Regions from separate parts of the Virgibacillus ihumii genome, predicted to be linked through region 2. Evidence: predicted binding sites of a transcription regulator. Region 2 holds the regulator's gene; the other holds the start of a gene.
The links. The regulator LexA, encoded in region 2, represses DNA repair genes until DNA is damaged. The targets are predictions, from matches to a motif close to CGAACATATGTTCG.

Region 1: the regulator LexA is predicted to act here: its motif matches at 5,617-5,630, upstream of HUX68_RS04225 (Y-family DNA polymerase).

Annotation. Positions count from the first base shown of each region.
Region 1 covers NZ_CACVAN010000001.1:844,756-861,509, forward strand. Annotated here, with positions in the region: gene xerD (site-specific tyrosine recombinase XerD) at 1-89, opposite strand, end outside; gene HUX68_RS04195 (DUF4227 family protein) at 95-301, opposite strand; gene fur (ferric iron uptake transcriptional regulator) at 619-1,080, opposite strand; gene spoIIM (stage II sporulation protein M) at 1,908-2,543, opposite strand; gene HUX68_RS04210 (endonuclease Q family protein) at 2,640-3,806, opposite strand; gene HUX68_RS04215 (NUDIX hydrolase) at 3,810-4,355, opposite strand; gene HUX68_RS04220 (aldo/keto reductase) at 4,472-5,392, shown strand; gene HUX68_RS04225 (Y-family DNA polymerase) at 5,652-6,902, shown strand; gene HUX68_RS04230 (SDR family NAD(P)-dependent oxidoreductase) at 6,911-7,705, opposite strand; gene HUX68_RS04235 (MBL fold metallo-hydrolase) at 7,695-8,654, opposite strand; gene HUX68_RS04240 (M20/M25/M40 family metallo-hydrolase) at 8,734-10,353, opposite strand; gene HUX68_RS04245 (glycerophosphodiester phosphodiesterase) at 10,423-11,166, shown strand; gene HUX68_RS19400 (hypothetical protein) at 11,260-11,391, shown strand; gene rnz (ribonuclease Z) at 11,434-12,357, shown strand; gene HUX68_RS04255 (DUF2200 domain-containing protein) at 12,647-12,997, opposite strand; gene putP (sodium/proline symporter PutP) at 13,195-14,676, opposite strand; gene HUX68_RS04265 (proline dehydrogenase family protein) at 14,768-15,772, opposite strand; gene pruA (L-glutamate gamma-semialdehyde dehydrogenase) at 15,907-16,754, opposite strand, start outside.
Region 2 covers NZ_CACVAN010000001.1:654,261-671,014, reverse strand. Annotated here, with positions in the region: gene HUX68_RS03265 (ATP-binding protein) at 1-795, opposite strand, end outside; gene HUX68_RS03260 (DUF2621 family protein) at 1,111-1,518, shown strand; gene HUX68_RS03255 (CcdC family protein) at 1,546-2,013, opposite strand; gene HUX68_RS03250 (Na(+)/H(+) antiporter subunit B) at 2,067-2,498, opposite strand; gene HUX68_RS03245 (cytochrome c biogenesis CcdA family protein) at 2,567-3,274, opposite strand; gene HUX68_RS03240 (YneF family protein) at 3,435-3,656, opposite strand; gene sirA (sporulation inhibitor of replication protein SirA) at 3,702-4,160, opposite strand; gene tkt (transketolase) at 4,297-6,300, opposite strand; gene HUX68_RS03225 (DUF896 domain-containing protein) at 6,448-6,681, opposite strand; gene HUX68_RS03220 (YneB family resolvase-like protein) at 6,859-7,497, opposite strand; gene lexA (transcriptional repressor LexA) at 7,778-8,401, shown strand; gene HUX68_RS03210 (YeeE/YedE family protein) at 8,457-9,701, opposite strand; gene HUX68_RS03205 (DUF1540 domain-containing protein) at 10,077-10,232, opposite strand; gene HUX68_RS03200 (Nramp family divalent metal transporter) at 10,469-11,722, opposite strand; gene glnA (type I glutamate--ammonia ligase) at 12,309-13,646, opposite strand; gene HUX68_RS03190 (MerR family transcriptional regulator) at 13,669-14,046, opposite strand; gene HUX68_RS03185 (methionine gamma-lyase family protein) at 14,152-15,423, opposite strand; gene hflX (GTPase HflX) at 15,434-16,666, opposite strand; gene spoVK (stage V sporulation protein K) at 16,745-16,754, opposite strand, start outside.

The DNA of each region.
Region 1 (16,754 bases), 190 kb from region 2:
TCTCTTTGATAGGATTTCAGTGTATTATCAGACAAGCCCCGTTCAACCTGCAAATAATGAATAAAATCCTCAATACCGGCTTTCAGCATAACAGCTACTCCCCTAATCGAAAAAATATGTCCAGACGGGCTATGATATCTTCCACTTCATAAAATACTTTTACAGAAGGTCCTTCAGGTGGATCATAGCGGTGCTCCTTTTCATATTCAGCATGCATGGCATGCAGCCCAACATAAAATAAACACGTGCAGGCTGCAAAAATGACAAATACTTTCAATGTTTCCCATATCATTTTTTTCATTGTGCATGTCCCCTCTTTTACTATCTATTGTTAGAAGATATGCTAAAAAAGGAACACAATATACATTGAAAACAATTTCATATTACTGATTCAAACGTAACCCATCTTGACCAAAATGTAAACTTAAAACAAAACACAAACGGCTGATTAGAGCTGAGTAGCTTTATCCGCAAAATTCTGCAGCATTGGAAAAACTCAGCATTTGCCTCTCTTATAGCAATTGCCGATGATTTTCTTATAAGGTCAACCCTATCTTATAATTTCTGACGTTAAAACAAAAGCCTCTTTCCGGTGAAGAAAAAGGCATACAAGTTTCATTATGATGTTGCTGATTGTACGGATGCTTTCTGACATTGCTTGCAAAGCCCGTGAAATGTCAGACGGTGATCCTTCACTTGAAATCCCCAGTCACTTTCCACTATTTTTTCTACATCCTCAAGCAAGTCTTCAACAATTTCTTCGACAGACCCGCATTCAATGCAGACAAGATGATGATGAAAATGCTCTGCCCCCTCTTTTCGAAGGTCGTAGCGGGAAACGCCATCACCAAAATTTATCTTATCCACAATCTTTAATTCTGATAATAATTCCAATGTACGGTAAACAGTTGCCAATCCGATTTCAGGCGCCAATTCTTTAACAAGTAAGTATATTTCTTCAGCACTCAAATGATCTTCTTCACGTTCAAGCAATACTCTGACAGTAGCTTCCCGCTGCGGAGTTAGTTTATAGCTTTGTGCATGGAGCTGTTTTTTAATCTGTTCAATTCGATGTTCCATGGCAAGTCTCCTCCCTGATATCCCCAACTATAATTATATGCACATAGATAACGAGTGTCAAAGTATAATTATTATAAACTGTTATCGATAATTATTATTATATAATATAAATTATTTTTTATAAAGTCATCAGGGAATATTTGTTATGGCAGGAAAACTGCGACGTCCTCTATTTGATAATGCCAGGATTTCTAAAAGGTAATTGTTATTACACAATATCCATAAACTGCGACACAACTACTGGAATGTTTTTATATAATTACGTCCACTTTCTCGCCCTACCGTCCGGGATCGCTTCGGGCGGATGCTTTCACTGCCAGCATAAGTGCGACATCAGTTCAAGAAAATCACTTTCACTGTGTCTTCTTTACCGCGGGCACGGCCTCAGCCTCCTTGCCCCGGCAAGGGGTATGTCGACGTTGTCCGCAAAGGACGATTTTAGTCGACCTTCCTTTTCCACTCTGCGGGGTCTTCGGACTCGTGCTGTTCCCGCAGGAGTCACCGCCCTCCGCTCACCCGGACTAGTGTAGTGGTATCATCCGTTTTTCTATAACGATTTCGATTCCAGCAAAGAGTCATAAACGTAAAAATAGCGGAGGAAATACGCGGAGACTCCTGTGGGAGCAGAGGCCTAGATGAGACTCCGTAGCGCGGTAGCGCAAGGAGGCTCATCAGCCACCCACGGTAAAGAAGACACTGCGAAAGCTTGCTTGAGCAGATGTCGCACTTATGCTCGAAAGTGAAAGCGACGTGTATTTCCGCAGCGGTGGTAAAACATCATACTATGTCGCAGTTTACTTCAACTGTTAGACAGCAACGAGAGCATTCTAATAAAACGACTCAATCAGCGCTTCCATTGCTTCATTGGCGACGAACGCCTCCAGGGACGCGGCCGCAAGTGAAGCTATCAATAACAATGAGAAAATCATGATATAACGGCCAAACGGCTGAAAAATCGGCTGCGGAATCTTTTTTGAAAAAAGTTTACCAAGCAGTGTTAGTGAGAATATCATCGCCATACTTCCGGCAATTAAATAGACTGGTATAATCAGAAAGTTCTGCGGTGCAATTGATAATGATGCCAACAGCAGCCCTTTCGCCCCAAGCTGATTGACAATGAACCCAACTGAGAAGCCCACAACAAGTCCTTTCAGGAAAATGAGAATCCACACCAATGGAAGACCGATAACGGACAATCCCAATATAAACAGTAAAATTAAATATTTGGCATGATAAAGGAAGCTGGATTTTAATATTTCACTATTATTTATTTGTTCACTGCCATTAAGCTGTCCGAAAAAACGCTCCAGATAAAAAAACAAACCTTCCTTCTGTCCGAAACTCATGCCGTTTACAATAATTGCTCCAAACACTACACCGGTTAAAAACAGAATGATCATAAACATATAAATAGTGGCATGATCTTTTACATGATTCACTGCTAAAGTTCGTTTGGTATACATCGAAATCCTCCATTGTCCTTTTTTCCTCTCTACTAAAAACTATGAAGAATACCATGTAAAAATACCAAAATGCGGATAATTTAATGAATGATTTATTCAGGAAGTTACACTCCCATACCTGCCGCCACCGCCAGCTTTTATTTCTAAATCCCCTTCCCGCATCCGAATGATAGAGGCTGCTAGTTTTTCGGGTACGATCTCCTGCAGTTCCTCAAATGGAACATGGTGAATCACATTCATTTCTGTATCAAAATGGGATAATAGCTTTTCAAATGTTTTGGGACCAAGCTTCGGCAAATATTCCAATGGAACCTGATACAAATATGGCGGCCGTTCCATATTGCTGCCATCCGCATTGGATAACTCCTGTATCCGGTCATACACCCCTTTGATAATTTTAGTTGAATGACACGTATGACATTGATCTGCATCAGGTGATAATGGTTCGAGACACTGACTGCAAACCGTTGTATAATATTTCCCCAAATGCGGATTCATGCCAAAGTTCTGTTTGATGCCTCGCCCGTTAACATTGCCCAGTGCCCATTCAAATTCTTTAAAAGAAGGCTCATCCATCATAATTTCCTGATATTCTCTCGCTATTTTCGCAAGCGAGTGCGCATCTGAATTCGATACAAATGTGTAATCGTGCAGTTCGGCAATTTGATCAGCCATCATCGTATCTGAACTCAGACCCAGCTCAATGGCATCAATCAAGTCCGGATCGAATACTTCTTTTAAAGATTGGCGAACACCTTTTCCGTATAAGCTTTTAAACGGAGTAAATGCATGAGCAATAATAAACAGCCCGGAAAGTTCCTTTACTTTATATTGCAGTTCCTTTGCTGAACCATAATATCGCTGGGAGCTCAATGTGACATTTTTCATCTTTCCTGTCAGCCACTCCGTGAACTTCCCGATTGCCGCAAGTGTTGGGAAAAAGCAAAGCACATGAATTTGTCCGTGGCAGTTTTCATCATATACTTCAATCTCCGCCCCCGGCAGCAGTGTAACCTTTTCGAAACGAACTCCTCCATCCGCCAGTTCATATGCTTTTCCAGCATCAATCAGCTGCTTTATTTCTTCTTGTACTGCCGGAGCATGGCTGTCAATCACCCCCGCCATGTGGATGCCCTTGTTACGGCTTGCTTCTTTCAAAATATTTGTCAGCGTCAACGTCTTGGCACCCGTTATTTTTACCGGTTTATTGTACATATCCCTGCCGATATGAATGTGCAGATCGGTGAAAAATGAATTCAGCATTTCCTACATCCTTTCTAGTAATTCAAGATACAACATTGCATAGTTTGTCTTCGCATCATGAATGCGTTGTTCTCGTACATACTGTTTTGCTTCGTCCAGTGTCAGTTCAAGCAATTCAACAAACTCATCATCATCACCCGTAACCGCATTTTTCAGTGGTTCCAAGTCTTCCGTTATATAGATATACATGATTTCATCCGCAAATCCCGGCGAAGTATAAAATGATGTAATCAACTTCAAATTACTAGTCGTGTAACCTGTCTCTTCCTCCAGTTCACGAACGGCAGTTTTTTCAGGTTTTTCACCGGGTTCCAATTTACCGGCCGGAATTTCCACCAGTGATTTTTCCAGCGGCTTACGATATTGTTCAACAAAGACAATTTTTTTATCCTTTGTAACCGGAATGACCGCTACTGCACCCGGATGCTTAATCAGTTCCCTTTTCGCTGTTTCACCATCAGGAAGTGTGACATCATCCACCTGCAGTTTAACGACCTTTCCATCATATATGTGTTCCGTATGAATGGTTTTTTCTTCAAATTTTTTCATTTATCGGTCCATCCTTTTCTTTCAGCACTATTTTCATTCTAACACACCTGTTTAGTTGAATTTAGCAGAAACAGTTTTCTACAATGGAGATAAGAACATTTACTGGAGGGAACGACATGAAAAAAAATCAACTCGGTCAATCGAATTTAAATGTTTCTGAATTAACGCTTGGATGCATGTCTTTGGGGACAGATCGGCAAAAAGCAAACGATATTATCGATGCTGCCTTGGATGCCGGTGTTAACCATCTGGATACTGCTGATTTATACGATTTTGGTGTAAACGAGGAACTTGTCGGTAAGACAATCAAAAACCGGCGGGATCAGATTATTTTAACGACGAAGGTTGGCAATCATTTTAATAAGGATAAACAAGACTGGTTCTGGGACCCTTCACCTGATCATATCAAGAAAGGTGTTAAAGACAGTCTTCACCGTTTAAATACAGACTATATCGATTTTTATATGCTGCACGGCGGTACCATTGATGATCCGATTGACGAAACGATTGGGGCATTTGAGTCACTAAAACAGGAAGGTGTTATTCGTGCATACGGCATCTCTTCCATTCGCCCCAACGTCATTCGTGAATATGTAAAACGTTCCAATATAGATGGCGTTATGATGCAGTACAACATGCTTGACCGGCGATCGGAAGAGGAAATACTTGATTTACTGCATGCGAACAACATCAGTGTGCTGGCTAGAGGTCCACTTGCAAAAGGTATGCTCAGTAATAAAGCCACTGAGCAGATTAACAAAAAAGGTCAGGACGGATTTTTGGACTATTCCTTTGAAGAACTTAAAGCGGTTAACCAAAATCTTACTGAACAATTCGGTGATGAACATTCGTTTAATGAGCTGGCCCTGAAATATGTGCTCAAATCCCCTGCCGTTGCTACTGCCGTGTTTGGTGCAAGCTCAACTGACCAGGTAACAGAAAATACTGCGTTCGATCATTCCAGAGCTTTGACTGACGAAACATATGAAGCTTTACAGCAAATTACAAAAGCAATTCAATATACGAACCACCGATAAAGCGAAAAAAAGTGGCATGGACAGCTTATTGTTATGCCACTTTTTTATTACAGATTTTTAAGTAGCGATATACTCGTTTTTACCCTTATCCAATCGCCGAAATATATCCGCGATTTTACACCGGATATCCATGATTTCGAACTCGATATCCGCGATTTTGGAATTTCGCCCCCACCTCTACAATAAATTTCCATTGCTAAAATGACAGTTAATTGCATATAATAGGAACAAATGTTCTAGTTCGAAAGTAGTGGTGGCAATGAATTATTCAAGCTATCCAAGAAATGATGTGCTGTGCATCGATATGCGTTCCTTTTATGCAAGTGTTGAGGCTGTCAAGCTGGGCGAGGATCCGATGACAGTTCAACTGGCTGTGGTCGGGGACACAAATCGGCCGGGAAGTATTGTTTTGGCGGCTTCTCCGACATTGAAGAAAAAACATGGTATCAGTAATGTCAGCCGCTTTTTTGAACTTCCTGATGATCCGGAAATTGTTATTGTTGCAGCGCATATGGCTGATTATCTGGAGGTCTCTGTTGAAATCACCCGCCTGATTAATCAATACGTGCCGAAAGAGGCTATTCATCAATACTCTGTTGACGAGGTGTGGGTAACTGTAAACGGACTGGAAAAACAGTTCGGCAATCGCCGGGAGGTTGCCATGTCCATTAAACAGGAAATTTTGGAAAGCTTCGGCCTCACCTGTTCCATTGGTATAGGCGACAATAAATTCCTTGCAAAAGTTGTAATGGATCTGCATGCCAAAAAAACAGGTATAGCCGAATGCAAATATGAAGATGTAGAAGAAAAATTGTGGCCAATCCCTGTTCAGCGTATTTGGGGAATCGGACGGAGAATGCAACGCAATTTAAACCGAATGGGAATTGTGAATTTGGGACATCTCGCCAACTTCCCGTTAAAAACCTTAAAAAAACGCTTTGGCATTATGGGGGAGCAACTCTACTGGCATGCCTGGGGGATGGATTTCAGCCCTGTCTTCGGCAATTTTACTAAAACAGAACAAAAGGGATTTGGCCATGGCATTTCCCTATTGCGGGATTACTCCGGAGAAGAAGTCGCCGCCTGTGTTCTTGATCTCTGTGAAGAAGCCTGCCGCCGGGCGCGAACAGCAGGAAAAGCCGGGCGAACAATACATCTTGGAATTGCATACTCCAAAGAAACAGGCAGCGGTTTCAACCGGTCAAGATCTGTCCTGCTTCCGACCAATATTACAATGGATGTTTACGGGACTGCTATGCAGCTTTTCCGTGAATTTTACGATGGAATCAGTAAAATCAGGCATGTCTATGTTACCCTGGATAATCTTTATGATGATGGTAAAACACAACTTAATTTATTCGATAATAAACTGAAGCAAAAAGATATTGGCTTTGTAATGGACACAATCCGCGACAAGTATGGGACAACTTCCATTTTAAGGGCCACAAGCTATACCGATGCCGGCATCACTATCGACCGAAGTCATAAAATTGGCGGTCATCAGGCGTAAGGAAAGCGTTACTTCTTATCAAATTGCTTTTTTAAAAGCCGTTCCAAAGCCCGTGGGAACAAATGATACAATTTACTGCCTAGTTCCATCCAGCCCGGTAAATTAATTTCCCGCTTGTCCGTAAAAAGTGCTTTTACCACTTTCACCGCCACTTTATCAGGATTAAGCATATAGCGCTCAATGTTTTTCTGATAATCTCCGGTTGGATCGGCACCAGCAAAAAAGTTGGTGTTTACAGGCCCCAGATTAACCGATGTAACACGGATATTGTATTCTGTTGTTTCCAGACGGAGTGAATTGGTAAATCCGAGAACAGCGTGTTTGGTTGCAGCATAAACAGCAGCTTTCGGAGTAGCAATTTTACCGGCCTGTGAAGCAACGTTGATAATATGTCCTTCATTATGCTGCATAAAATGCGGCAACAAACATTTTGTCCCCTGCATAAGTGCAAATACGTTCAATTGAAACATCTGTTCAACATCGGACCACAGCATGTTCCGGACATAGTCAAACACAGCTGCACCGGCATTATTAATCAGCCCGTGAATTTGTGTATGGTCTGAAATAATTTGATTGATTACGTTAACGAGTTCCTTTTGATTCAGCAAATCGGCTTGATAAGCATAACTGTCTACCTGACAGACCTTCTTAATTTGCATCTGCTGATTTTTGAGTTTATTGATAGAACGGGCAACCATAATCGGAATCCCGCCATTTTCAGCAATTTGCCAGGCTATTCGTTCACCAATACCGCTTGACGCACCAGTTATGATAATCTTTTTACCAGCAATTCTATTTTGCATAGTAGTAATAGACTCCATCCTGAAGAAATTTCCCCGCGAGATGCTCATCTTCCAGATAATCTAGTTGGCCAACTGTTTCAGATATGGTTAAATCCAATTGTTTTTCATATTGTTTCGTAAAAATTTGCCGGCAAATTTCAAATACAGACTGTGCATGATCCTTCAAGAGCGTAAGTACCTTATTAGCACGCTGCTTCTGTTTTTCCAGTCGATACGGCACTAAAGATGCAACATCCGAGAAAACTTCGCCGTGTCCGGGAAACACGTTGCTGATTCCCAGTGTCTGACACTTCTTCAGATTGTCCCGGTATTGCAGCATCGGTCTCGGGCGTTCATCCCCATCAATTGGTGCCTCAAGCAGCGGATTTGGTGAAATATGATGGAGCAAATGATCACCGCCTAAGAATGCCCCATCAGACTCACGGAGAAACGATAAGTGACTTTGGGCGTGGCCTTTTGTGTCAATAACCTGCCAGTCTTCATGACCCGGCAGAACATCCCCTTCTTGGATAGCAATACCCACGTGGCCGGTGCCTGAAAAATCCAGCGGTGTCCGAAGTTTCTTTAATACGTCACGATACTTGGACGGCACCCCGCACTTCATAAAGAAATCCGCAAAAAATTGCTCGTAATGCTGAAAAAATGCTTCGTTTCTGGACAGCCATAAATCAACGTTTTGATGTGCTGCTATATTCTTAACCCGTGGAAATTCTTCAATAAGCCCAATATGATCCGGGTGGTGGTGTGTCAGAATAATTTGTTCAATATCCTCCGGGAAGTATCCAAGTTCTTTTAATTGAACCGTTAACGCTTCCCAGGCTTCCTTTGTTTTAACACCTGCATCAACCAGCGAGAGTGTGTCCCCTTTGAGCAGGTATACATGGGTATCCCCCACTGCAAATGGTGTCGGTACGGTTATCTGGCTGATTGTTTTATCCATTACTTTCATGTTTTCACTCCCCAAATGAATGACTGTTCAGTTTAGTATATTGTATATCCATTACGGCAAAAAGTCACATAAAGGGCATTTAGTTTGCAAATAGCCTGTGGATTGCTTCAGTTAAAATATCAGGCAAATAATCAAAACTGTACGTCAGTTCCAACCGCTCTGTCCATTGATGCGGATCCTTTCCCAATGGCCCGATATTCAAAATCGGCATCGTAAGCTGTTCCATAACATCTTCTGGAAAATCAAAACCATTATTCTGCAATGGCATATTGGTAGTCAGCTGCTGCAATTTACTTTGTGATGTATCCGGTCCGATAAAACTCAAATCGGACAGACCGGTAAAAAATTCAGCAACCGTCAGATTCTTGTTAAATTGTTTATTTGTATACGTTTTAACATAATCCATGACATCCTGAATTTTCGCATCATCATAGGATGACACAGCAGGATAAAATGGCGGACTGTAGAATAAGATAATCATTGGTGCAAGGTCTTTGCACATTGCGGCCAGTTCCTGAACCAATAATGTGGAAAAATCACGATCTCCGGAATTACGCTGGCTGACGAGCAGATTTTCTCGGCGCTCCACTTCTTTTACACCATGACGTTGCACAGCTTCCGCATACAGTTCATCGTACATCATAACATTAACCCGCGAATCAGGCATTGTAAAATCGTCAGCTACTTCCGCAAACCGACCAGCCTTGAGCCGGATGTAATCCTCCATTTCGCGGGCGGCAGTCTCCGCACCTGCCAACAATTTTTTATTGATTTCCGCAAATGATTGTTTCAGATATAACACATTATACATCGCAATTGCAGCATGTGGGGTTTGAACAGAATACTCCTCCTTCAAATCACGCTGCATCAGGCTGATAGGCGGAGGGGTAACTTCATCACCAATTTTTTCGATAAACGATTCATTTAACTCCAGCTGCTGGGATAAAAAACCCGTCATCAGGTTCGGGTTGATTCCGGCAAAAGGCTCGCCTACGTGTGATGCTTTTCCATAGCAGTAGAAACCTGGAAGCACCTTGCCGATGGAGCCTGTATAAACATAGTAATTCGTATCCCCCGGATATTTACTGAACATCGGCTCACCATTCAGACATGCTGTATATGTAAACTGTTCTTCCTGCTTTAACTGATCCAGAACAGGAAGCGCCGTCAGCATTCCCATTGAATTGACCTCTTCATCCGGAACAGTAAGCAGCAGAATATTTCCATCAAACTCGCCTTCAATAGCCCGCTCGAGCATGGAAAAGTGTAAGGAAACCCCTGCTTTCATATCCATCGCGCCGCGGCCGAATAACCAATCACCGGTTTTGAGATCTCTTTGGACTTCTTCCGGAAGACTGCCGCGTATCGCCTTCATCTCTTTTGTAAGTTCACGTGGATAAAATGCAAGATTTTCAAGTGAACCATAATCCTCAACCCCAACTACATCAAAATGGCTCAATAAAATAATTGTATCGGAAGTACTTCCATTTTTCACAAGGGCTGTCAGGAGTTGTCTGCCATCTGACAGTGGATGCAGTTTTAAATAATCCGGATTATCCCGAAAGTATTTTTTCTGTGCCAGTAAATGCCGCATGTATTCCGCCAAAGCAATTTCAGCATTGCTTCCCGTTATACTCTGGTGTTCAACAAGAGAACACAATAATTCCGTCAATTGTTCTTTTGTCTGCCAGTGTTTCATATGTTTTGCCCCCCATAAAAATTGACTTCTTATTTAAAATAAAACACAATCGAAGAAGAGGTGAACGAATTGTCAACTACCATCATAGCCCATCGAGGCGCCAGCAGGTCAGCTCCTGAGAATACCATGTCCGCCTTTGAACTCGCATACCAGTCAGGTGCAGAAGGAATTGAAACAGACGTGCAGCTGACAAAGGATAATGTCCCTGTAATAATGCACGATGAACGTCTGAAACGGACAACAAACGGTACCGGTTACATAAAAGACTATACTTTATCTCAGCTGCAGCAGCTTGACGCCGGCACCTGGTTTTCAACAAAATTTTCGGGTGAAACGATAATTTCACTTCATGAACTGCTTCAATGGCTGCGCAATAAGCAATTATATTTAAACATTGAGCTGAAAAATAATAAAATAGACTATAAGAATCTGGAAAACATCGTTGTTGATATGATATCACAATTCCAACTGCAAAACCGCACCACTATTTCAACATTTAACCCAAAAAGTGTGAGAAGGTTAAGCACAATAGCAAACCAGATTGATATTGCGTTCTTAACATCAAAACGCAGGAAAAGGTTGGTTGAAAATGCCAAGTTGTTGGGCGCAAGCGCAGTACATATAAAATACCCTCTGCTCAGTAATCGTCTGATCCAGCAATGTAAACAGGAAAACATACCGGTTCGCGTTTATACCGTGAACAGCACAAACCGCATGCAACGCTGTTTCGACTATGGAAGTGATGGCATCTTTACCGATATACCCGAACAGGCCTTGCAGTGCCGTGAACAATTTAACAATCAATCGACATAGCATGCAAGACATTATTTTCCGCGAGTTGAACTGTGAAGTTACCTTAAAAGAGAATTGCTATGTCTCTTTGATTAAAAAGATGTAACAGACACAGTGGAATTGGTTACCAATGGACTGCATGCAGTAGAAATTGTCCAGAATGAACGTGCAGACCTTATGATTAGTGACAACACATTATTTCTGAATTCAAATCAGGATAAAGAGGCTGCCGATACAGAAGTATAAACACACTGCACCACAACTATACAGACAAGGATGGAAATGACTATGGAACTGATTTTTCTTGGTACCGGTTCAGGAATCCCTTCCAAAAACCGGAATGTTTCAGCACTCGCATTAACCCTATTGCAAGAAGAGAACAGCATCTGGCTGTTCGATTGCGGGGAAGCAACGCAGCACCAGATTATGCACACTTCCATTAAACCGAGGAAGATTAATAAAATTTTTATCACCCATTTGCACGGTGATCACATTTTTGGCCTGCCTGGATTTCTTAGCAGCAGATCCTTCCAGGGAGGTGATGATGAATTAACCATTTACGGTCCGCCTGGCATAAAACAATATGTGGAAACCAGTCTGAAAGTGAGTGGAACACATCTTACCTATCCCCTTTCTGTTGTTGAATTTACAGAAGGCAAGGTAGTTGAAAATAACAATTTTACTGTCCGTACAAAAAAACTGGAACACGGCATTGCCAGCTACGGGTTTCGCATCGTTGAAAAAGATAAACCGGGTTCTCTTTTAGTTGAAAAATTACAAGACCAAGGAATTATGCCTGGTCCAATTTATCAGCTAATAAAGGAAAATGATGTGGTTACTACAAATGATGGAAAGATAATTCATCGTGATCGCTTTCTTGGGCCGGCAAAGAAAGGGCGTATTATTACCATAATGGGGGATACGAGAAATTCCGATAGGTTCCGGGAGTTTGCGGTTGATTCGGATATACTCGTACACGAAGCGACATTTGACCATTCCAAAGCAGATCTTGCCCGTCAATATTTTCACTCAACCACTGTAGAGGCTGCTACGCTTGCAAGAGACAGCCAAACAAAAAAGTTACTGTTGACGCATATATCATCCCGGTATCAAAAGGATGAATCGCAAAAATTGCTCCATGAAGCACGGACTGTTTTTTCAAACACAGAACTTGCGCACGATTTCTGCAGGGTAAAAGTAGATTCCAAATAGAGGGTTTGATTTTTGATGGAACAATTTGACCAACTTGTAAACAGACAAAGGGAATTTTTCCGCAACGGTAAAACGCTGGATTATGCATTTCGCAAATCCCGATTAAACAAAATAAAACACATGTTGAAACGTTATGAATCAGAAATATACCATGCATTGCAAAATGATTTAAACAAATCCGCCCAAGAGACGAAAGAATCCATTTCGATAAAATGGATTCTTTCGTTTGTAAGACATTATCCCATTATTATAAAAAGAACGGAACTTTTTCTGCTTTCAGCAATAACGATTATTTCCGCAAAATCTTCTCCATCGTTTTTCCCTTTGCCAACTCATCAATCAGCTTATCCAGATAGCGAATTTCCTGCATAGTTGGCTCCTCGATGTCTTCCACTCGAACACCGCAAATCACACCTTTAATCAGCGTTCGTGATGAATTCAGTTGGGGAGCTTCCGCAAAGAAAGTCTCAAAGTCTGTCTGTTTTTCCAGCTGCGCCTCTAACTCTTCCTGGCTATACCCTGTCAACCATAGGATAATTTCATCGACTTCTGTTTTTGTACGCCCTTTTTTCTCCGCTTTCGTGACATAGTGAGGATAGACACTTGCGATACTCATTGTATAAATTTTATGTTTGGTCATGATAATCTCTCCCTTTCGTAAACATAGGATACCATTACGAATATACGTTCTTTATTCATATTACTTTAATTCGATGGGAACTGCAAATCAGTACAGAATGTCAGAACACAAAAAAATAAGTCTTATCCCATCATTTAAGGATAAAACTTATTATATCTTCTAAGAACTACTATTTTATCTGCTTTGTTTTCAACTGCTTATTTTTCATTTTCTATGATTTGAAGTGTTTCATCAAATTCACGATTTACTTCGGCATTTGGTTTATAAGTCATTAAACTGACGACCACTGTAATGATAAGGTTTAATACAAAACCAGGAACAATCTCATACAATACACCTGAAAGCTCTGAATTACCCCAGACAAATACAGTAATTGCACCTACAGCCATACCGGCCAGTGCACCAATACCTGTGATTTTTCTCCAATAGATGGAAAGTAATATGATCGGTCCGAATGATGCGCCAAATCCTGCCCATGCAAATGCTACTAATCCAAGGATTGTATCATTTTGCTGCCATGCAAAGATCATTGCCACAATCGAGACAATCAGTACAGCGATACGTCCCAGTGTTACATATCTTTGTTCCGACGCCTTCGCATTAAATAAATCCTTATAAATATCCTCAACAAGAGCTGAAGACGTAACAAGCAATTGAGAAGAAATTGTACTCATTATCGCTGCCAATACTGCCGCAAGCATAATTCCGGCAATAAAAGGATGGAAAATGACCTGACCAAGATCGATAAAGACTGCTTCCGGGTCTGTTATGGAAGCGTTCGGATTTTGCTGGAAGTAAGCAATCCCGATTAAAGCAGTAAATGTTGCACCGATAAGGCTGAGAATCATCCAGCCAATACCTATACGTCTTGCGGATTTCGTTTCTTTAACAGACTTAATTGCCATAAATCGTACGATGATATGCGGCTGGCCAAAATAACCAAGCCCCCATGCCAAGCTGGAAATAACTCCTGCAGTTGTCGCAGTGGCAAACAAACTTAACATATTTGGATCCACCTGACGGATAGAGTCAAATGTTTCGGCTGGACCCCCTGTCACAAAAATACCGATTGCCGGTACAAGAATCAATGCCAAAAACATAATCAGACCCTGTACAAAGTCTGTATAGCTAACTGCGAGAAATCCTCCAAAAAGTGTATATGCGATAACAACTGCTGAACAGAGGATCAGTCCTGTATGATAATCAAGTCCAAACGAGCTCTCAAAGAATACTCCACCCGCGACCATTCCGGAAGAAACATAGAATGTGAAATATACTAAAATAATGACACCGGATACAATGCGCAAAATTCGTGAATTTTCCTTCAGTCTGTTATCCAAAAAACTCGGTATTGTAATTGAATCATCAGAAACTTGAGTATAGGCACGAAGACGTGGTGCGACAAAAACCCAGTTTAAATACGCACCTATTGTCAGCCCGACTGCAATCCAAACTTCAACAAGACCTGAAACATAAATTGCACCGGGAAGTCCCATTAAGAGCCACCCCGACATATCAGACGCGCCGGCACTCAATGCGGTAACTGCCGGGCCGAGTGAACGGCCGCCAAGCATATAATCTGATAAGTTACTAGTACGTTTAAATGCATACCATCCAATTAATAACATTCCAACCATGTAAATAATAATGGCTAAAAGTTGATAAACATCCCCTGACATACTAACTCCCCTTTCAAAGTATTTTTTGTTAATCTTCAGATAACAAAGATTTTAATGGGACAGAAATGCCCAGGATCGTAAAAAACCTTTCTCATTTTATTCTGGTAATACATGCAGTTAACAGGACAGATGCTGAAACAACCAGCGCACCAACTATAATTGGTCCTTTTCTTAATTTTTTTTCTTCTGTATAGAACGTATCCTGCAATACAAGGTTAATATTTTGTGGCCGTTCTGCGAGTCTGCGCATAAAGTAACCAAACCAGTCATTGCCAAAAGGGATATACGTACAGAAATTATAACCCTCCTCTGCCAGACCATAATGCATCTCTGTTCGGAATCCATAAAGCATTTGAAATTCAAAATTTTCTTTGCTGATCTGATTTTCTTTAACAAATTTCTTTAATTCATTGATGATATTATGGTCATGTGTAGCAATGGAAGTGAATGTATTCCCAAGCAGACGTTCCTTGGCCATTTTCATGAAATTGCGATCAATATCCTCTTTGGATTGGTATGCTACAACATCACTTTCTTTATATGCACCCTTCACCAGGCGGATTCTGATATCTTTCAGTTGTTCAAGATCTTTTTCTGCACGATAAAGGTAGGATTGTATAACTGTACCAACATTTTGGTATTGTTCGCTAAGCATTTGTAGAATATCCAACGTTTTTTCATAATGAACATACTTTTCCATGTCAATATTAATGAAAATATTGTACTCTGATGCTTTGGACAGAATCTCCCTCATGTTTTCAACACAAAATTCCTGCTCAATATCCAGACCCAGCTGTGTTAATTTCACCGACATGTGACAATCCAGATTTTCATTATGAATTCGCTCTAAAATCCGGATAATATCATTTTTTGCCTCATTGGCTTCAGATTTATCTTTTACAAATTCACCCAGATTATCTAGAGTTGCGGTGATACCTTTTTGGTTCAGCCCTTTGACTACTTTTGTAACGCTTTCAATATTCGTGCCGGCAACAAACTTTTCCGCTCCCAGCTTGAAGCCCCATTTCTTTGCATTTGTATTCAATAATTTATTATTTGATAAACCAATGAAAAAATCTCTTGTTAAATTGGCCATAATAACTAGCTCCTTTAAACATGTGTTTCATTCGCTGTAAACAACACATACACAATAATAAGTTTTATGGAATTTAAAATTGGCAATGGATATTAGCTGAGACAGTCTTTAAACTGCCCCAGCCACCAAATTTATTAAAACGTTTCAGAAACCATTTTGGCTTCAAGAAAATGCTGCAGATAATCCGGTCCGCCGGCTTTCGAATCAGTACCGGACATTTTGAATCCGCCAAATGGATGGTAACCAACAATTGCAGCAGTACATCCACGGTTGAAGTATAGATTACCAACATTAAAAGAATACCTAGCTTTGTTCAGATGTGAACGGTTGTTGGAAATGACAGCGCCGGTCAGACCATATTCCGTATTGTTGGCGATTTCCAGCAGTTCGTCAAAGTTGGAAGCTTTCGCAAATCCGACTACTGGCCCAAAAATTTCCTCCTGCATGATTCTTGCTTCAGGATCCACATCTTTAAAAATCGTCGGGTGGACAAAATAACCTTTTGCATCATCTGTTTCCCCGCCAAAAGCCAACTGTCCTTCATTTTTGCCGATTTCAATATATTCTTTAATTTTATCGAATTGTTTTTGGTTAACAACTGCACCCATATAGACATTTTTATCTGCTGGGTTGCCGACTCTAATCAATTTTTCCGTCAAAGCGATTGATTTTTCAAGCACTTCGTCATAAACATCTTCATGAATCACTGCTCTTGAACATGCGGAACATTTTTGACCTGAGAATCCAAACGCAGAATTAACGATGGAATCTGCTGCAAGGTCAAGATCTGCATCTTTGTCAACTATAATTGTATCCTTGCCGCCCATCTCAGCAACTACTCGTTTAAGGAATGTTTGTCCTTCCTGCACTTTTGCAGCACGTTCCATAATTCGAGTTCCGGTTGCACGGGAACCAGTGAAATTGATGAAGTGTGTATCTTTATGATCTACTAAATAGTCACCGATTTCTGCAGGATCACCGG
Region 2 (16,754 bases):
GGAATAATCATCGGGGATGCTGCATGCAACTTCAATATTTTTTAATCCGGCTTGCGGCTTAAGCAATGTAATCACATCTTCCACCATACTTACTACTGATTCAACACGCTTATTATCCGTAAGCGGCTTCGATATAAACAGTAGTTCCGATGTTATGGTTTCCATTTTCTCAATTTCATCAATCATTATTTTATAGTATTCCTCTTTCCGGTTCACACCAGCTTGAATCAACTGTAAAAAACCTTTCAAAGATGTCAGCGGATTACGGATTTCATGTGCTATTCCGGCAGCAAGCTGCCCAGCGACAGACATCTTTTCCGAACGGACCATCATTTCTTCGGCTTCTTTTTTATCCGTAATATCTTTAACAATAGAGACAAAAAACAGTTTCCCGAACTTATCCTGAACCCGTGATATGATATGTTCCGTCCAAATATATTTACCACTCCAGTTACGAATGTGAATATTGAATGGTTTTCCATTTTCTTCTTCTAAATTGTTCATATTTTTCTTCAAATACTCCATATCATCACGAGCAATATATTCATACCAATCAGAACCCAGCAATTCATCAGGTTTATACCCTAATAATTGTTCCACAGACTGGGATACAAAAATCAGTTTACCGTTCTCTTCGCATACAGTTACAATGTCATTACTGTTTTCATCAATCCATTTAAGCAGTGTTTTTGGCAGGGAAGCCAACCCGGGGAAAAACTCCTCAACCTGTGAACAATGTGAAATTTTGGAGTGTTCCGTATTCGTGTTACCGTAATTACTGTTTCTGCTTTCCATCACTTTCCCTCCCAGGTACCGCATTTATTACGAATCAATCCAACTATCCAACCATGTAACTGATTTAAAAAATTATGATATGTAAGCCTTGTATGTATCATGACGCCCTATTATAATTATATTAAGCAATAGTAAAAAAATGACTAAAATCTACAAAATTATTCAAACGTTTATTTTATACAAGCAAGTAATCTTAATTTTACTATAATTATACATAAAAATAAATGATTCATGTGGAATAATTTGCCTTAAAAAAGTACATGTGTTTAATTTACAGGAATCGAGTGATGAATTATGTCAGCAATTGGGGATTACATGATAGTTATGTGGGGTTTTTTGCTGATTACCCTAATGGGAATCGGCGGATTTTTTATGTTTCGGAAATTTTTGAAAAAGTTGCCAAAAGAGGATGGCAAATCAAAAATGGACTGGGAAGAATTTTACATGGAAAAGACAAGACATATGTGGCGTAAACCGGAAAAAGAACTTCTGGAGGATTTGGTTACACCTGTTCCGGAACTGTTCAGGGATATTGCCAGACAAAAAATCGCCAGTAAAATTGGAGAAGTTGCACTGCAAAAAAAACGAAAAGTTATTACACAGGATGTTCTTATCGAAGGTTATATCCTTGCTACACCAAAACGGGACCACAAATTTTTAAGGAAAAAATTGGATCAAAAAAATATTGATGTCACGCCGTATGAAAGGTTTTTCGAGTATTAAAAAATGCGTCTGTTGAAGACGCATTTTTTAATACTCAAGCTGTTTCTCAAGTTTTTTATATTTGTATAACATTGCAAGTCGCCAGGACAGAATCATGCCAAACGCAAGTAAAAAGAACATGCCACTGGTTTCTCCCAGAGAAATCGTTCCACCAATAACAAGTTTTATGATAACCCTGATAGCCAATAATCCGAATAAAATAAAGACAAAGGATTTGGACGGAATAAGATAAATATCATTACTCCTGATTTCAAATTTCGATGTTTTAATCAGGAATATGGAAAAAACCACCCCTACGCTGAATGCCTCAAGCACTTGCAGCCATTCAACCTGAAACACTGGAAACAGGAACATGAATGCACCTGTGCTCATAAACAGCGGCGGCAATATTATTTTTTTGACAGAAGCTGGCTGTTTGGCGGCTTTCAAACGGACAAAAATCATTGTAACAGCCATAAACGCAGCAACCACTGTGCTTGCAATTATCCAAAACATGCCTGATCTACCCTTTCAACTGCAGCATATGTAACCGGGACAACAGCTTTACTTCACGATTTTTGATCCCTTGAAATAGACAAAATGATTGTAAGTGTAACACCCAACACTGTAACATAAACGCCGACATCAAACAGCATGGCCGTGGCAAGCTCCATTTTTCCAAAAAACGGAATCTGTACATAAGTGAAGGTCTGGGATAAAAACGGAACATTAAAAAAGAATGACCCTATACCAGTTCCAAGGGCAATTAACAGTCCAATCGGAATTAACAAACGGTAATTAATCGGCAATATTTTTTCGATGGCTTTTGATCCGTATGATATGTATAAAAGCAGTATTGCAGATGCTGTCATCAACCCGCCGATAAATCCTCCTCCCGGAGAATTATGCCCGGCCAGCAACAAGTAAATCGAAAAACCAAGCAAAATGAAAACGATAATCGATGTTGTTGTCCGCAAAATAAGATCGTTTGGTTTGTACATAGTGAAGCTCCTTTTTAAACGGTATCTGCTAATTAAAGTGTAATATAATGATTAAAAAAAATCTACTTTTAAAAGCCTGTGAAACCAAACCACCCGGCTAGAAATGCCGTTAATTTGCCCATCCAATTAAAGAAAAGTGCAATTCCCATAAAAATCATGAGATAACCGCCGACCTTAACAATCTTCGCACTGTTTCGTTTAATCCACCCCAATTTTCCAATGAAGAATGACAGAATGAAAAATGGTATGGAAAAACCAAGAATATAACTGATCATCATGACCATTCCCAGATCAGGATTTGTAGCGGTAAGTGATAGAACCACCATGAGAATCGGTCCCATACACGGTGTCCACCCCAGCGAGAACGCCAAACCAATCAAAAACGAGCCGGCAAATCCGGCCGGACGATTTTTAAAGGTGATTTTTTTATCCTTCATAAGGAATTCAAAGTTCAATATACCCACAATGACAAAACCGAAAAATACGATGACAAGCGCACCGACTTGCCGGATAATGTCTTGATAGTCGTCAAGGAAATCCGAAAACACATTGGATGTATATCCCATTACGATAAAAATACACGAAAAGCCAAGCAAAAAGAACAAGGTATGCAGCATGCTTTTCCGGTTAAGCATTTTGTTGTCTTCTTTAATCTCATTTACACTCATTCCGGTAATATAGGACAAAAATGCCGGATATAAAGGCAGCACACACGGCGAGATAAAAGATAACAAACCAGCACCAAATGCAATGAATATGTTGATTTCTTCCGACATCGTAAACCCCTCCCAACTCCTTCTTTCACCTATTTTAGCAGATGCAAACAAAATGGAAAGGAATTGATTTTGACAATAAACCGACACTTCGCTATACGAAAACACCCCTTGTTACCATTCCGAAACAAGGGGGTATGCACACATATAGTATAAGTGCTTGTTATTTGTTCTGCTGATTATTCATCGAACGCATCATCTGATTAATTTTCTTTTGTGATGGCTTCTGGCCCATCTGCATCATTAATGTACGAAGCATCTGTTCATTAATTGGTGGGTTTTTCTTCAAATAGTTCATCATATATTTTCGTGCGATGAAGAATCCAAGCGCAACACCGGCAATTAATGCAACGACAGCTATTAGTACAACCCAAATTACATCCATAGCAAACTTTCCTCCTTCGTGTTGTCCCTCATACAGTATAGTAAATCAAAGATAAGAATACAATACTTGTTCAGTCTTGTCCCTTTTTCTTTGAATTACCGGAGATAACCAACCGTAATGATCCACATTATTACTCATAATAAATAACACCGGCTGAAATAGTCGGAGTGCCGGAAACAGCAAATTTTCGGCATCATGCAATATCTCACTACGAAAGTTTATATGTTTTTGATGAATATGTAAAGAAATATATTGCATATCTTTCCAAATTTCCACGTTGCTTTCCTGCCAGCTCACATGTACATTATCAGATTTGTTGTGTGAAAGATGGGCAATCAGCTCTTTCTTAGGAAAAGGGTTTGTTATAAATTCAAACTGATTTTTTAGGTCTTCCCGGTTTTCTTCTATTTGATACGCTCTTAAAAAACGGTAAAGGATATGACTTTTATGAAAAAAATGATGCGCAAATTCTTCTTTTATCCAGTAAATGCTGTATTGATTCAACAAAATCCCTCCTCATTTACTTTCTATTATACGCATTTCATTTTTAAATTTTGTCATAACCCGTAGCAAATAAGCACTAGTTTTGTCAAAATATAAAAGATGACCTCCCTGAAGGAAGGCCATCCTGCAATATAGCTTAGTCTACATATGATTCGACTTGCTGCACTACATTTTCAACGGTGAAACCATATTCTTCCACCACTTTGTCACCTTTAGCTGAAGCACCGAATGTATCAATGCCAATCACTTTTCCGTTTTCACCAACATAACGTTCCCATCCAAATGGTGATGCCATTTCGATCGCAACACGATTCTTCACTTTCGGCAAAATCACATTGTTTTTATATGCCTGATCCTGGCTGTTAAAACGATCCCAGGACGGCATGCTGATAACATTCACATCAATACCTTTTTCTTTCAGTGCATCTTTTGCTTTGACAGCAAGCTGCACTTCAGAACCAGTCGCAAGTAGTAATGCATCAGGTGTTTCTTTATCTGATTTACTTACAACATAAGCACCTTTTTTGACACCTTCATATGCATTTTCCTGTGTACCTTTCAGTGTAGGCAGTCCCTGTCTGGTCAGTACCAGGGCCGTCGGCTTGTCTTCTGCCTCAAGTGCAAGTCTCCAGGCTGCCTGTACTTCATTTCCATCTGCAGGACGAATCAATGACAGGCCAGGCATTGCCCGGAGTGACGCCAACTGTTCGATTGGTTCGTGAGTTGGACCATCTTCCCCTACTGCAATCGAATCGTGTGTAAACACGTACGTCACTGGTGTATTCATAATTGCCGATAGACGAATTGCCGGGCGCATGTAGTCACTGAATACAAAGAAAGTACCGGCATATACTTTTAATCCGCCATGCAATGCCATTCCATTGGTTGCGGCAGCCATAGCAAATTCACGAACACCAAACCAGATGTTCTTACCTGCGTGATTTTGCAACGAAAAGTCTTCTTCATTTTTAACCGTTGTTTTGTTGGAACCTGCCAAATCTGCACTGCCCCCAAAGAAATACGGAACAGCTTTGGAAATTTCATTGAGTACCTCTCCTGAAGTGGCTCTGGTTGCTGCAGAATCTTTCCCGGCCTCATAGACGGGAAGATTTTCGTTCCAGTTTTCCGGCAGTTCACCTTTCATCGCAAGTTCCAGTTCCCTCGCAGCGTCGGGATATTTTTCTTTATAGGAAGCAAATAGAGCATTCCAATTATCCTCAGCGTCTGCTCCATCTTTTCCGATTTTTTCATTAAAGTCAGCATATACTTCTTCCGGCACATGAAAATCATCATGTGTCCATTTATAATATTCTTTTGTCAATTTTACTTCATCCGCACCAAGTGGAGCACCATGTGAAGCAGCAGAAGCCGATTTGTTTGGCGAACCATAGCCAATAACCGTTTTAACCTCGATTAACGTAGGTTGTTCCGTGTTTTCTTTTGCCTCTTTAATCGCATTGCGGATTTCCGTCAGATTATTACCATCTTCTACGCGAATAACCTGCCAGCCATATGCCTTGAAGCGGCTTTCCGTATCGTCGGAAAATGCACGATCCAAGTCACCGTCAAGCGAAATGTCATTGGAATCATACAACGCGATGAGTTTACCTAACCCCAAATGGCCTGCAAGGGATGCAGACTCATGTGAAATACCTTCCATCAGATCGCCGTCACTCACAATTGCGTACGTGTAATGGTCGACAATGTTGATATCCTCTTTATTATAAAGGGAAGCTAAGTGTGTCTCGGCCATCGCCATCCCTACTGACATAGCAAGTCCTTGTCCAAGTGGTCCTGTGGTTGCCTCTACACCATCTGTGTGATGAACCTCCGGGTGTCCTGGTGTTCTAGAGCCCCACTGACGGAATGATTTTAAATCATCAATCGTTACGTCATAACCGGACAGATGCAATAAACCGTATTGCAGCATGGAGCCATGACCAGCCGATAATACAAAACGGTCACGGTTAAACCATTTGGAGTTTTTCGGATTGTGGGTCATAAAGTCGGTCCATAACGTATAGGCCATAGGGGCAGCCCCCATCGGCAAGCCCGGGTGACCTGAATTGGCATTTTCAATAGCATCAATTGCCAAGGTACGAATTGTATTAATCGATAGTTGTTCTGTGTTCTGTGACAATGAAATTCCCCTTTCCGATTCAATTCTTGTTTGTATCCTTTTTTATTCTATAACGAAAACATACTCGTAACAAGTTTTTTCAGGAGCCCATTGATATATATGCTACGTCAAATCCGGAGCACCATTGGGACAATTACCAATAACCAATCAATGCTTTTTATTACGTTCCTGTAAATCCCGCACTTTTTTTGGTGTGACATCATTGCCTTCGCGGTCCATCACAGTCATCGACTTGAATTGATTTTTAAATGATTTGCGGACATTCTTCAAATATTCCTGTCTTAACTCTTTTTGTTCCGCTTTTTCAGCGTCAGTCAGTCCTGATTCTTTTGATTTTTTAGCAAGCTCATTTATACGATTCAATTTTTCTTTTGAAATCATGCAAACCCTCCTGGTCACTGCATATTGGATAAGCCCGGCATTCAACCCAAATTTGTAATGAGTGCCGAAGTCTTCCTTAATAAGGTATTGTTTCATTTATAATATCTGACATTAGAAAAAAGGCAAGAACATATTGGTGTTCCTGCCTCTCAATACTACCTTTTATATAGAGCAGATTCAAGAATTTACGTATTCCTGATATCTGCGATGAACTGTTGCTTTAGAAACGGAATAACCTAAATTATTAAGCCTGCGGGTTATTTCTTCGAAGGTCATTTCATTCTGTCTTAATTGAACGACTTCTTCAATTGGGAACACTACCCTTTCACGGCCGGGTGCCTGATTACGGTTGGTTAAATTTTGACCCGGATTAAAACCATCACGGACTGCCCGTTTCATACCGCGCCTGATTTTAGCATTTTGAAGTTTACGTTGATACTCTTCGACGATGCCGACAATTTGCAATACCATGGAATCAGATTCTGAAACTTCCACTTCTCCACCGTGTAAACTTGTATATATAGGCACTTTTAATTTCTGTAATTGATGAAATAGTGCAATTTTGGTATTTCCTCTGCCCAGTCTTGTTTCATCCTGTATCAGCAATATATCTGCTTGTCCATCTGAAAAATAATCAAGCATTTCAAAAATACCTTCTCTGTCAATCTCATAGCCGCTTTCCTGTTCTTCAATAGCTGTTATGATCGTAAAATTATTCCTGTTTGCCAATTTTATCAGTTCTTCCTTTTGTCTGGCTAAGGAGGTTTCCTGTGCCTTCTTGTTGGTACTTACCCTGCAATATATGACTGCTCTCATTGGAATAACTCCTTGTATTATGCACTTGTAACCATTGTAAAATATAAAAACACCAGCGCCAATGCAAAAGCAACTATATAAAATACATCTGTCTTCGTAATCTTTTCAAACATATTTATCAGTCCCTTCATCGTAAATTTAGAACCTCTGTTCGCATCTCTATATTTCATTATATACGAACAAATGATCTTGTCAACCTTTTTTCGAACGAATGTTTGCTTTCCCTAAATTTTAATGATAAACTATCATTAATAAATACTATGCGCGAGGTGTTTAATAGATGAACAAACTATCCAAGAGGCAGCAGGCAATACTCGACTATATAAAGGAACAGGTAAAAGAAAAAGGATATCCACCTTCCGTTCGTGAAATTGCAGTAGCTGTGGGACTTGCATCCAGTTCGACAGTACATGGCCATTTAGCCAGACTTGAAAGCAAGGGATTTATCAGAAGGGATCCAACAAAACCAAGAGCAATCGAAGTCTTGGATCTATCCGAAGATATGAACATACCGCAGGAAGAAGCACGCTATGCGCCAGTAATAGGTAAAGTAACAGCTGGTTTACCGATTACTGCTGTGGAAAATATTGAGGAATTTGTACCGCTGCCCAGTTCAAGTGCCGGACCAGATGACAATTTATTTGTTCTGGTCATAGAAGGTGAAAGTATGATTGAAGCTGGTATTTTGGATGGTGACATGGTGATTGTAAAACAGCAGAACACAGCACAAAATGGAGATATTGTTGTTGCCATGACGGAGGAGGACGAAGCAACGGTTAAACGATTCTTTAAGGAAAAGAACCATATTCGTCTGCAGCCGGAGAATGCTACAATGGACCCGCTCATCTATCCAAATGTAACAATACTTGGCAAGGTAATTGGATTATACCGAAATATTCACTAATTAAGAAAGCATCCGTCATTTTACTGCTGACGGATGCTTTTTCGTATCTATTAAACTAGCAAAATGTGTCTTTCGGCTTTGGTACCGACATGCCAAACAACGGTCGTAAATAAAGCGCGAGGAAAGTACCGGCAAGTGCCATAATCATCCAAACCCAACCATGAAGGCTGAATGAAGCAATCCCGCCAAAATACGCACCGATATTACATCCAAAGGCAATCCTTGAACCATACCCCATCAGGATACCGCCAATTACCGCAGCTGAAATTCGTTTCAATCCAATCTTTCTAAGCGTAAAAATACCTCCGGCAGTTGAAGCCAAAAAGGCGCCAAGAATAACGCCAAAGTCCAGGACACTTGTTGAGTGCATAAGAACAGATTGATCCAATGAAGCGGCACGTTCGCCGGACCAATAAACCCATTCGGTGACATCGATGCCGAAGAACATTGCTATTTTGGACCCCCACAGAGCAAAAGCAGATGTAACACCCCAAGGGGTACCTCTTACCAATAACGTTAATGCATTAAAAACCGCTAATAGAATTGCCGCAACCCATAACGGCCACGATCCACGCAGTATTCGAACCCAGCCTTTTTCACTTGGCACCGGCTTTATAACAGGTGGTGTTCGTTTTTTGTCAAAATAGTATGCAGCCCCGAAAATCAATCCAAAAAGAATGATCTGTACAGCCCAGGCACCAACATACCCCAAATCCGTACTGGTTGCCAGTGAAATTGCCGGAAATGATGGTGTTTCATTAACCCAAAAATTCCAATGCCATGCTCCCAGCACAGAACCAACAATAAATGCAAGCAGTGTTACGAACATTGCAGTACGACCTCCGCCAACCGCATATAGTGTTCCGGATGCACATCCACCGCCAAGCTGCATGCCTATTCCAAATATAAAAGCACCTACAACAACACTCGTTCCAACAGGGGAAACATATCCTGATGGGTCATTTCCGAAAAATCCTAATCCCATTGATAATATAGGAGCGAATAATGTACAGGCAACAGCCATCATAATCATGTGCGCACGCATTGCCTGCCCATTGCCAACTGACATTAGCCTTCTGAAAGCCGAGGTAAAACCAAAACGGGCATGAAATAGAGTAATACCCAAAAGCAGCCCGACCCACATTGTCATTGTATTCTTAAGCCCTGCAGTAGTCATAATTGCATAACTTAATAGTGCGATAATCATTATTCCGATTGTAATCTTCGTTTTTTGGGGAGACGGCAGAGATGGATGCTTCTCTCCACTCGCATCTTTCATGACATTACTTGGAATCGCCATAATTATAGCCTCCATTTCTCATAAATTTACTCGGAATTAATTTAAAGGCTAATACATCACTGCGTAAAAGTCAATAATGAAAATTTGTCATTAGAAAACTTGGTTTCACCAACCCTTTAGGTGACAGCCATAGTTTCACTTATCAGTAAGAAAGGATTTTATACTTTATTTGCCAACAAAAACCCTTTGAACAGTAAAATTCAAAGGATACAAGTTTATATTTATGTACGGAGTAGTTATTCATGATTTAAAGCTGTTCGAAATCTTGCAACTCCGTTAAGGACATTAACAATCATGCGTGCTGAAGAATATAAAATTCTCCAACACGCCCCTAATTAAAATTAGCTTTCATCTGAACTTGAAGTGACTTACTCTTTAACTTCTAGGTTCAAACGTTTTGCAATCGGTTTCCTCTGTTGTTCTGGCTTTCGACTGTTTGTGGGTAACAACATATATCCGGTCAGCGTTACAAATATTGCCATCGCCCCAATAAGTACAATTATTTACCTCGCAAAGTACATCCTTTGCCATTTTAACACCTCCTTCATCTTTATCATTGACAAACAAAACATAAAAAATAAAAACGATTAAATACTTTACTAATTATAATGTTTACTCAAATTAAAACACCGCGCAGATTATACTCTTTGCGGTGTTTCTAAATGGTTTATTTTTATACATTTCCATGCAAACTGACAACGGATATTTTTTCAGGCCCACTGTATTTTTTGTCAAACTCATATAACAAAACATCATCGATCTTCTATTCAAAAAGTGTTGTATATCTCTATTGCTGCAAGAGCCACAAAAATAACAATGATCGCCCCTAAAATAAGGTTATTGGCTATCCCATTTCGATATTGTTTTACTACCTTTTTCGAATTTAAAAGCAACATTAATGTAATGGCAAGAAAGGGGAGAATTGTTGCACTAAATGCCAGTCCAATCATAACAAGTAAAACTGGATCGTCCACAAATAAAAACAACATGGACGGAAACGTCAGCCAAAGCAAGTAAGCACGATAAGCAGGATCCTGTTCGGAAATATCACGATTTGAGTCTTTATCTTTGTTCTTTAATAATTGAACAAAATCTGTGAAAATATAAGGAAGCCCATTAAAAGCGGAAAGCAAAGATGTGAACGCAGCTGCCCAGAACCCAATAAGAAGTAACCAAGTAGCTACAGTTCCGAACCTTTCCCCATAAATTTCAGCCATTGTGACAAGTCCTTCACTTCCTGAAATCGATATCCCTGCACCATATAAAAATTGATAGGCTACTATCATAAGCGCAAAGCAAAATATCCCTGTAATAATATATGCTACTGCAGAATCAAGTCGCATAGTAGGAATCCATGAACCACCATACCAATTTTTTTCGCGTATCCAATAGCAATAATAGGGGATGGAAGCAGCACCGCCTACACCACTAATCAGTCCTAAGGTTTGTAAAAATGAACCCGTTGGCATTCTGGGTATCAACCCGTTCGCTAATTCTCCAATGCTTGGAAAAACCAATATCGCTGAGCCTACCACGGTAATGAACATCACAATAACAAAAAACTGCATAATACGTTCAAAATTTTGATATCCTCCAAACCATCCCACTACAAGGCCAACCAATGCATGGATGATTGCCCAACCCCATACAGGTAATACCGGAAATAGTGCTGATATAAACAGAGCACACGCAGATGTCACAGCAGCACCATAAATAAGGCCAAATAAGACAACATAGACTACATAATATCCTGACACCCAGCTTCCCAAGGACCGCCATCCTTGTAAAATGGTTTGTCCTGTTGCTAAATACCAGCGCCCTACACCTTCATTTAAAACGTATTTTAAAAATGCACCTAAAATAACTGCCCATAATAACATAAGCCCAAAATCAGCACCCGCTACAAGGGCAGCAACTAAATCACCAGCACCGACGCCAGCCACAGCTACAACCAGACCAGGTCCGATGAACGATAACTTCCTTTTCTCCGATTTTTCTACAACTGATTGTTTGGCCTCCATAGTCACATCCTTTCGTACACTTTTTTTGATTCACATTAAATTATATAATGTTCTCAATCTTACATGATTAATTCAAATCATACAATTCAGAAATTCATTTAATTCTTAAAAAGTTCTCAAATGAAATTTACTTAACGATTTGGTGCTAGTCTGAGAGGTATTCAAAGGGAAATTGTTCTATACTCAAATTTCCACGCCCTTTCTTTATACAGAAGTGTTACTATCTCCAATAATACCCCAAATACTAATACCATTTCTTTTCAGTAAAAAAGAAGAGACTGACCCCAAAAGCCACTTCATAAGTGACTATTTAGTGTCAGTCCCATCGCTTGTCGCTCACAATTATACTTACACAAATGTATTATTTGTTTTCGCAAAAAGATTCGTTCTTAGAAGTATTTTAATATAGATGCAATTGGAAAAGTTGAAAGAAAATGATACAGAAAAATACCGCCCAATTTGAATCTTACATGGACGATATTTTAAATTAATTTTTTATACTTTTTTGGGGTGAATTTGGGGTGAAATCCATTAATCAATGCATTATAATGAATACACCCCACATTAAAACCGTATTATACCGGTGTTAATAACTTGCTAAATACTGCTCCCGTTCCCATGGATGAACAGTCGTACGGAACATATCCCATTCAATTTCTTTTGCTTCCATGAAGTGTTCATGGAGATGTTCACCCAATGCTTCGACAACCACTGAGTCCTTATCCAATTCCAGCAGAGCATCCATCAACGTAGCCGGCAAATCTTTGATGCCATTTTCAACGCGTTCTGCTTTATCCATCGTATAAATGTTCTCATCAACTGAAGTTGGCGGTGTCAGTTTGTTCTTCACACCATCAAGTCCACTTGCAAGTAAAACCGACATTGCCATGTATGGATTGGCAGCCGGATCCACGCTTCTTACTTCGATCCTGGTACTTAATCCCCTTGAATACGGAATCCGAACCAATGGACTCCTGTTTGTTCCTGACCATGCCACATAACATGGCGCCTCATACCCTGGCACTAAACGCTTGTAGGAATTAACAATAGGATTGGTGACAGCAGTGTAGTTTGTTGCATGTTTAATGACACCAGCTGTAAATTGATAGGCGACATCACTTAGTTCCATCTCGCCTTGCTTATCAAAGAATTGATTTTCACCATCTTTAAATAAGGACATATTTACGTGCATTCCTGAGCCGTTTACGCCAAATAATGGTTTGGGCATAAATGTGGCATGCAGGTTGTGTTTTCGGGCAATGGTTTTAACAACCAGCTTAAATGTTTGAATATCATCACAATGTTTTACCGCATCGGAGTATTTAAAATCAATCTCGTGCTGTCCTGGAGCTGCTTCATGATGGGAAGCCTCGATTTCAAAGCCCATTTCCTCCAGTTCAAGGACAATATCACGACGGCAGTTTTCTCCAAGATCTGTAGGTGCCAGATCAAAGTATCCGCCATGGTCATTTAATTCAAGGGAGGGATCTCCTTTTTCATCCAATTTGAATAAAAAGAATTCCGGCTCGGTTCCAATGTTAAATGCATCAAAGCCTAATTCCTCCATTTTTTTGAGGTTGCGTTTCAGATTATATCTTGGGCAGCCTTCAAATGGTGTTCCATCCGGATTGTAAATATCACAAATAAACCGAGCTACTTTCCCCTTATCGGAAGTCCATGGAAACACAACAAAAGAATCCAAATCCGGATGCAGATACATATCTGATTCCTCAATCCGGACAAACCCTTCGATGGAGGATCCATCAAACATCATTTTGTTATCAAATGCCTTATCCAGTTGACCAAGCGGGATTTCCACATTTTTAATAATTCCCAGCATGTCTGTGAATTGCAGCCGGATAAAGCGGACGTTTTCCTCCTCGATTATTTTAAAAATTTCTTCCTTTGTTAAACCTGAACTCATGTAAGTTCCTCCTAGTTATAATTTAATGGAAAAAACGGGACATCTCGCCTTGCAGCATATTTGATTTACCCATTTTTCCCGTTTGAAACAATAGTTCGTTTCGAATCATTTTACGTACTTTCTTATTTGTCATTCGTACATCTTTCGACTGAGTGCGTTCTTTCTCCATCAGTATATGTTTTATGCCTGCAAGATTTATTCCTTTATCAAGCATATCTTTAATCTCCAACAGGCGATCAACATCATGAAAGGAATACAGGCGCTGATTACCTGATGTCCGCTCCGGAAATACCAGAGTATGTTCCTCATAATATCTGATTTGCCGTGCCGTCAGCTCAGTAAGCTTTTTTACAATACCAATTGAAAATAAGGGCATCGAACGTCTTTCCTGATCATCCATTGATTTCCCCCATTTTAGTTACTTTATACTTATTATACCTGATGTTAAGTTATCTGTCAAATTTATGTTAGGTTTCCTTACATAAAGTATAAAACAAAAAGCCATTTATGATTGGCTTTTTGTTTTATACTCTGCCTTATCTGAAAATAAACTTTTTTCATTCAAAAAGTTAACCGCTTCTTCAAGCGCGATTTTTACATGTGCATACGTTAAGCCTCCCTGAACAAAGGCTGTATAAGGTTCTCTCAGTGGGCCATCAGCGGTCAATTCAATACTTGCTCCTTGAATAAAGGTACCGGCGGCCATGATAACTTTATCCTGATAGCCTGGCATCTCACTCGGAAATGGTGTAACAAACGCATTAACAGGTGAGTTATGCTGGATTGCCTGACAGAACGCTACCATATTTGCCTGATCATGAAAGGTAACGGCCTGGATTAAGTCTGTACGTTTTTCATTATAATGCGGACTTGTCTCAAACCCGGACAATTCTAAAAAGCGTGCGGTTAAAACAGCTCCCTTTAACGATTCGGCGACAACATGCGGTGCAAGGAATAATCCCTGGAATAACTCCTGAAGCATATTCAGTGTTGCACCTGTTTCTTTTCCAAGCCCTGGAGCTGTCAGACGATGGCCACATTGAAGGATCAGTTCTTTTTTTCCAGCTATATAGCCACCCGCTCTGACAATACCGCCGCCGGGATTTTTAATCAAAGAGCCGGCAATAATATCTGCGCCCACATGCAGTGGTTCTTTCTCCTCAACAAATTCACCATAACAATTGTCCACAAAGATAATCAGATTTTCATCGATGCTTTTTACAAAACGTATCATTTCCGCAATTTCATCAATTGTAAATGACGGCCTGTCATCATAACCTTTTGAACGCTGAATAGCCACTACTTTTGTTTGTTCGGAGAGTGTTTGTTCAATACCTTCATAATTAATCCTGCCATTTTCCAAAAGGGCAACCTCATTATAACTAATCTTATACTCGTGCAATGAGCCGGTATCGTCACCTTCTTTTCCAATGACTGATTCCAGGGTATCGTATGGCTTTCCGGTAATATATAAAAGCTCATCCCCCGGGCGCAGCATGCCAAACAGGGCTGTTGATATAGCATGCGTCCCGGAAACCAATTGTGGACGGACCAACGCGTCCTGCCCGCCGAATACATCTGCATAAACCTGTTCAAGTACTTCTCTGCCAAAATCATCATAGCCATATCCTGTAGTGGCGTTAAAGTGACTGTCACTGACACGGTTCTGTTGAAACGCTTTGAGCACCCGTTTTTGATTCAATTCCGCTATTTTATTTGCTTTTTTATGTTGAACTTCACAATCTGTTTCTGCCTGTTTCATTAATTGTTCTATCATTTGCTGTTACTTACCCCTTCATTACGCCGTTCAAAGGATGTTCCGGCCGGATAAAACCTTTGACACTGTATTCATTTTCTGATTCGATAAACGATTGATTGGTGATGATTGATTCATGTTGGAGCCTGTTCAATATTTTGCCCTGATCAGGCTGTAACTGAACCTGGTACCACTCCCATTCTTCTTTTAAAATGGATTCCACCTTTAAAAGCAAGCGGGTAATATCCGATTCCTCCAATGCGCTTATCAGTATGTTCGGATGATCGATGCCAATAAAATCATCATCCAGTAAATCCTTTTTATTGTATACAGTCAGCATGGGGATGTCATCCGCTTCCAAATCCTTCAGCAAACTTTTTACCGTGTTATGATGCTGCTCCATATCCGGGTTTGCTGCATCCACAACATGCAGAATAAAATCTGCTTCTGTTACCTCTTCCAATGTCGATTTGAATGAAGCAACCAGTGATGTGGGCAAATCCTGAATAAACCCGACCGTATCGGTAAGCAGCGTCTGAAATCCGGATGGAAGCTGAATTTTACGTGTCAGTGGATCAAGTGTCGCAAAAAGCTGATCTTCCACCATCGAGCTGCTGTTCGTCAGCCGATTAAATAAGGTAGACTTTCCTGCATTCGTATAACCCACCACCGCAATTTGAAAGACCTCATTTGTTCTGCGTCGCTTGCGGTATTGCTCTCGTTGCTGAACTACAGCCTTCAACCGGCGTTTAATATCAACAATCCGCTGTCTGATATGGCGCTGATCCGTTTCAAGTTTTGTCTCACCTGGCCCGCGTGTACCAATCCCTGCACCAAGCCTGGACATTTCCGTACCCTGCCCATGCAATCTGGGCAGCAAATATTCAAGCTGAGCCAGCTCCACCTGCAGTTTACCTTCTTTTGTACGGGCACGTTGAGCAAATATATCCAATATCAGCTGACTTCGATCGATAACCCGGATTCCGATATGATCGGACAGATTGCGCAACTGGCCGGGTGATAACTCATCATTTGATACAATCAATTTTATTTGCAGATCCTCAGCCGTATTTTTGATTTCATTCATTTTTCCTTCACCAATGTAGTATGCCGGGTGGATCCGCTGCCTGTTTTGCGTGATAACTTTTTCCACCGTTCCCCCGGCCGTTTCACATAGAGATACAAGTTCATCCAATGAGGATTGAAAGCGTCGTTCCTGCTGTTCCGGTTTCTTAACCGAAATGATTAGTATAGGTTCTGGCATATATATAATAACCTCTTTCTACGTTAACTGGATACTTCGTCTTTCTAAATCATAGCAAAGAAGTTATCTAATCACAATTCAGGCCTCA